DNA from 2 places in the Blautia aquisgranensis genome. Region 1 is predicted to be linked to the other one. Evidence: riboswitches for the same ligand, from Rfam matches in the RefSeq annotation. Region 1 holds a riboswitch; the other holds the start of a gene.
The links. A riboswitch is a leader RNA that binds a small molecule or an ion and turns the genes downstream of it on or off. The one in region 1 is predicted to bind cyclic di-GMP.

Region 2: linked by a shared signal. The riboswitch ahead of WMO28_RS09540 (substrate-binding periplasmic protein) and the one ahead of WMO28_RS03295 (response regulator) in region 1 are both predicted to bind cyclic di-GMP.

The regions. Positions count from the first base shown of each region.
Region 1 covers NZ_JBBMEJ010000002.1:302,371-305,554, reverse strand. Annotated here, with positions in the region: gene WMO28_RS03295 (response regulator) at 1-1,160, opposite strand, end outside; cyclic di-GMP riboswitch class I at 1,273-1,378, opposite strand; gene WMO28_RS03290 (hypothetical protein) at 1,911-2,213, opposite strand; gene WMO28_RS03285 (hypothetical protein) at 2,301-2,837, opposite strand; gene WMO28_RS03280 (hydratase) at 3,015-3,184, opposite strand, start outside.
Region 2 covers NZ_JBBMEJ010000010.1:50,838-54,021, reverse strand. Annotated here, with positions in the region: gene WMO28_RS09545 (phosphoketolase family protein) at 1-737, opposite strand, end outside; cyclic di-GMP riboswitch class I at 1,313-1,388, shown strand; partial or broken gene WMO28_RS09540 (substrate-binding periplasmic protein) at 1,468-2,282, shown strand; gene WMO28_RS09535 (ATP-binding protein) at 2,266-3,184, shown strand, end outside.

The sequences.
Region 1 (3,184 bases):
ATGGCATATTCTGAATCCTCTATCTCGCCGCGTATGATCACATTACGGACCCATCGTTCTTCTCCATTCAGAGTGATACGGCACTCCAAAGCCAATTCGGTTTCCAGACCCTTCAGCCTTTCTGCAATATAACCACGGTCGTAAAAAGAGGATACCGCCTTCTTATCTTTCTCCACAACATAGGAATCCACAAAATGCCGGATCAGTTCATCCCATGTATGACTCTGTTCAAAGACTGTCATCAGGGATGTTTCAACCTTAAAGGTATCAAAAGTATTCGCTTCCAGATTCACATAATACTCGCACAGATCTGCTTTCGTAAAAGCCCGGTGGAAAGCAGCAGATTTTTGTGCCTGCATGATTTCTTTTTTCTCCCCATCAATGTTAATAAAAATCCCGGCAATCCTGCTGGCAGAACCATCCAGACGGCGTATTACTTCTGCCGATGCCCGAAACCACTGGTATTGATTATCCTTCATTCTCATACGATACTCTACCTGGTATTTTATCTGGTTCGTCTTATCCTTAATTGCCGCCTGAAGCTGCACCATTACTCTTTCTTTATCCTGTGGATGCAGAAGATCTGACCAGGATTCCAGTTTATTCGGAAAGTCCAAAGTGTCATGATAGCCAAGCATTTTTCGGAATTCATGACTCCAGTTTGCATTCACAATCTCACTGTTTTCGTCACAGTCAAAATACCAGAAGCCGGAACAGATAGCCTCATTGAGCAGTGCCAGATTTACATGATCCCAGTTGACCTGTACGGACATAACCCAGATCTGTCTGCCCGCCTCATCTGTCGCATCTTCTTTATAAAGCCGTACATTATTCACTGTACCGTCTGCTGTAAGGATCTGTGATTCCCCTGCTCCGTGAAGCTGCAAAAAACGATCTCGATCCAGTATATCTTCCTCGCCATAAAAGAAATTTTTCAATGAGCCGTTTGTCTGCTTCATAAAAGAGTCGAATGTATATCCTGTACTATGTAACAGCAGATTGCTCACAGATAAAACAGACAGGTTTTGGTCATAATATCCTGTCATTATGCCTACCCCGCCATTATTTTCCAGTGTTTTCTGTACTGCCTGTGACATGGCCTGTGTCTGTCCCGGTACAGTCTCACTTAAAGAATATATTTTGTCTTCATAATTTCCCATTTTATAAAAATCCTCACTCTGTTTCATGCTTCGTTATCCTGCTTTTATCTATATACAGAGAACCCGTCCCTGCCAGTTTTCTTATCCATTTTTGCATACAAAAAAGGACACCTTCTAAAACCTGCCAGCGTCCCTACTATATTTCTTTAACATCACACTGATTTTAGCCCCTTCTGGCTTTGCGTCCCTGCCTTTCAGCAGGTTTGCCTTGAAATAATTTCCATTTTTATCAAAAATAAAATACCATGAAGTTTTTCATACGTCAATAATGTTGGATAGAAAATCCGTGTATTTTGCGTATGTCAGGTTGCATTGTCAGGGATTAGGATGAATTTTGGCTATTTTGCACATTGATATTATTATCTGTTATACATATAGTAATATTAACAGGACTCCCCGCACCTCTCAACGATGTGCCCCAGGGGAGATATTTTTTTATATGAAGATATTATTGAAGAAATAATATAAAGTGGAGTTCTGGTTTAGGGAATTCCATTTTTATTGCTTGTATTTGCTTTGTTATTAGCGTACTTTGCTCCCATATGATATCCTGTTTTTTTCACATATTGCATTTCTCCCTTCTGAAGTTCTCTTTTCAGTTACATGACTATACCAGAAGTCGGGGAAATAGCAATTCAGCAGATGTACCGAAAATGCGTGGAGGAGATTGGGGATAGTAGATAATAGGGAAAATTAGGATAAAAGAAAAGTCATGGCTCTGCCATGACCTTTCAATTTATATTTGCTGTCTTATTCAGCAGAAATACCTGCCAGTTTTACATTTACGTTATAAGTTGCCGGGTCTTCTGCTGCTGCATTATTGACACAATCAGCATCGGTACCTTCCATCCAGATATAAACACGCATTTTTACGCCATCATACCCTACGGAAGAAGCAATTTTTTGTGTGCCAGATGAAACTTCATAGTTCTTTCCAACCTTCGTGGCTATCCAGTTTTGACTATTCTGATCGGTATAAGTAGTAGCATAAATATATGGATAAGTCACTGCTACTGGTTTTAATTTTCCGTCTGTCTTCGTGCAATCCAGCACATCCCCTTCTTTTCCTCTTGCAGTATTGTAATCTGCCTCCGGATTTTTTTTATTGCTTATGGCAAAAATATATTCACCCTGAGCCGGCTAGTCTCTTCCTGTTCTGTGTACCACAAAACCTGCACGGATTGCTGATGATATGGGATTCTTCTCGTCGCTGTCCTCAAAACCGATATCCGCTATGTATATATCTGTAGAATTTCCATTTGTTCTCAGAAACAGACTGGTCTTATAGTAATCACTATAGTCTCCTTTCCCAAAAAGGCTGGCCACCAGATTGCTCTGATTCTCTGTTCCGTTGGTAAAACCCAGGACTTTCTGGAATCCTCCGCTGATCCGGTTGGTTGATACAGGATTCAGTCTCCCCGAAAAGCTGTCCAGCACAGCGGCTGATCCATATGTTCCACTGTATGAATTACTGATCTGCAGATTGACACCTGCGCCCGCTGCCATACGGACTTTTGTTGTATGACGGCTTGTATTATATACATACCATGCATATGTTGCTGAAATCACTGCAAGCAATGCAATAAGGAGTGCCACTGTGCCTGTAGTAAGTCTGCCTTTCAGTTTTTTCCTGCTGGATATATCTGATTTATTTACTTCATCAGAAATAATAGGCACCTCCATTTCTCTATATTCGTCAAGGTGTACTTTTTTATTACACTTTTATAGAATATAATATCATATTCATGTATTTTCAGCAATTCATCATTAACACTGTTTTTTTCTTTTATATCACTGAAACAAAAAGCAGACCGGAGCCTGAAATGCCTGCCGGTCTGCAAAATATATCATATTTTATTTACGATTATAATTGATGAGACAGCCTTTCAGAATGATTTCTCTCTCATCATCTGTCAGTTCTCCAAGTGTAACGTCGAATTCTTTCAGTGTATCGCCGTCAACTGTATAACCTTTGATCACATCTGCTTTCTCTTCTACTGCCTTGCGGATTCCCGGGAAGAACA
Region 2 (3,184 bases), on a different contig from region 1:
TCGCCTTCAATGAAGTATGGCTTCCATCCACAGCCCTTGAAGAAGCACTCAAGCTCCTCATGGGAAAGACGTGCAAAGATTGTCGGATTGCTGATCTTATATCCGTTTAAGTGAAGAATCGGAAGTACAGCACCATCTGTGATCGGGTTCAGGAACTTGTTGGACTGCCAGGATGTTGCAAGTGGGCCAGTTTCAGCTTCACCGTCACCGACAACAGTTGTTGCGATCAGGTCAGGATTATCGAATACGGCACCAAATGCGTGTGCGATGGAATATCCAAGCTCACCGCCCTCGTTGATGGAACCAGGTGTTTCCGGTGCACAGTGACTCGGAACTCCGCATGGGAAGGAGAACTGCTTGAACATTTTCTTCATACCTTCTTCATCCTGGCTGATGTTCGGATATACCTCGCTGTAGGAGCCCTCCAGATAAGTGTTTGCGATCATGAAGTTTCCGCCATGTCCAGGACCGGAAAGAAGAATCATATCCAGATCATAACGTTTGATGACACGGTTGCAGTGTGCATAAACAAAGTTCTGTCCAGGTACGGTTCCCCAGTGTCCAACGATTTTTTTCTTGATCTGGTCCATAGTCAGTGGCTCTTTCAGCAGCGGATTATCAAGAAGATAAAGCTGTCCGGCGGACAGGTAGTTGGCAGCACGCCAGTAAGCATCGATCTTGTCAAGCATTTCCTGATTCAAAGGCTGCTTTTCCAGACATAATTTGTTGTCTTCCATTTTCTTACCTCTTTCTTTTGTCATTACTCATAAATGGTTGAATGGTTGTTGATAAGATGATTTTTGTTATTTTTTTAACCAGGAATATCCTATCATAACGAAAATATTCCGTAAAATAGCAATATTGCATTGTAATTATAACTTTTTGATATGGATAATCTTAAAAAAATATGGATTACCATAAAAACAGCAGGTTTCTGAGTCGAAAATTGAAGATGTTATTAATGAGAAGTTTTATCTAATTGTTTCACACCAGAAAAAGTGCTATACCAAAAATATTCTTGAATAACGTAAAATGGAATCATAAAAGAAAAGGGAGAGATGACTTATGTTAATGTCCGGTATTTTGGGAGAACAGAAATTTTATATGATTTAAAAATGTGATAGTTTGAACATGAAAGAAAGATAAAGATACTTTTGCTGAATTATAAGGGATGGAGGTGAAGATGGTCAGAACAAACAAGATAATAAATGAAGGATTACCTGAAAGCGTTAAGACGGTGAGGTTTTTCTTGTGTACAATAGAGTATTAGGGTATAATAAAATCAGCTTTTTGCACACGTTAAAAGTTATAATACGGAAATCGGCAAACCAGATGAAAGTCTGGGACGCAAAGCTACAGGGCCTGTAAAATGGCAGCCAGTTGCATAAAACGAGGTGCACTGTCTGCTTGGCAGTGTTTTTTTTGAGTTAAAAACAACTTAAATTATCAACAGGAGATAGAAGGAAAATGAAAGGAAAAAGAGTGATTGCAGGCATTCTGCTTGTGGGAATTTTAGCAGTCACCCTGACAGGGTGTAAAAACACAGGGAGCGGTAAAAAAGAAACAGAAAAGCCTGTTATTACCCTCGGCAGTGATAACTATCCACCATACAATTATCTGAATGAGGATGGTGTACCAACGGGAATAGATGTAGAACTGGCTACAGAAGCATTCAAAAGAATGGGATATCAGGTGGATGTTGTCCAGATTGACTGGGAGGAGAAAAAAGAACTGGTGGAGAGCGGAGAGATTGACTGTATCATGGGCTGCTTTTCCATGGAAGGACGCCTTGACGATTACCGCTGGCAGGACCATACATAGCAAGCCGTCAGGTGGTTGCTGTAAATGAGAACAGTGATATCTATAAACTGAGTGACCTGGCGGGAAAGAACCTGGCTGTCCAGTCCACAACCAAACCAGAAGGTATCTTTCTGAAGCGGACAGATGAAAGAATCCCAAAACTGGGAAATCTGATCAGCCTGGGACACAGGGAGCTGATCTATACATTTCTGGGAAAAGGATATGTGGATGCAGTCGCCGCACATGAGGAATCTGTTGTCCAGTATATGAAGGATTATGATACAAGTTTCCGTATTCTGGAAGAACCTTTGATGATCACCGGAATAGGTGTTGCTTTTGCAAAAGATGATGACAGGGGAATCTGTGAGCAGATGAGCCAGACTCTGGAAGAAATGCGTCAGGATGGCACATCCCTGAAAATCATTGAAAAATATCTGGATGCTCCCCAGAAGTATCTGGAGGTGGATGATCTTGGATATTAAGAGAAAGAAAAAAGAAAAACGAAACCAGCTATTCGGTGGTCTGATTGGAATCTGTGTGGCTGTAGTTTTTCTGTTTTATTTCTTTCATGCGGAGAAAGCGGAAGCAGAGAAAAGAATGGTAGAGATTGTAAATTATGTCAAAGTGCAGTGTTCCACCTACACCCATTATAATGAATCTTCGGAATCCAAAAGTCTTCTCCGTGCCATTGAAAGTGCCCGACAGATGAGTACAAATATTAACATGGAAATGGAAAACGGCGGCCAGCTAAGCGAGGATTTTCTGAAAGAAAATCTGCAGACTCTCTGGGTGGATGGCATCCTTGTGCTGGATACAGAAGGAAAGACAGACTGTGAATACAGCACGGACGAGTCTCTGGCTAATGAGATTACGGAGTATCTGCAAAAAGAAATTATCATGGATTTTGCCGGATATGAAGAAAGATCTTATTCGGAACGGTTTACCAGGGGAGATGGATCCTTTATTGACATTGCAGCCTGCGCCAGAAAAGATGCACCGGGTATTGTTGCAATCTACTATTACACATCTCCTGAATTTGCCAGAAACTATACACTGACGATACAGGGGCTTTTAAACGGTTATAGTATCCAGAAAGATGGAACGATTATTGTTGCAGACAAAGGAACCGTAGTTGCCAGCAATGATGAGAAACTGCTGGGACAGAATACAGCCAACAACGAGGTTGTTCAGGCAATGAAAAAACATACAGACAGTCAGCATATTTTTCATTTGAAGAATGGAGGAACCGGATGTTACGGAATCATGCTGAAGCAGCGGGATTATTATATCTATGCATATCTTCCAGATACGGAAGTGTTTCATGATCTTCCATTAAGCGTGATAAGCGTTATTTTTCTTTATTTTCTGGTGTTCAGTGTATTCT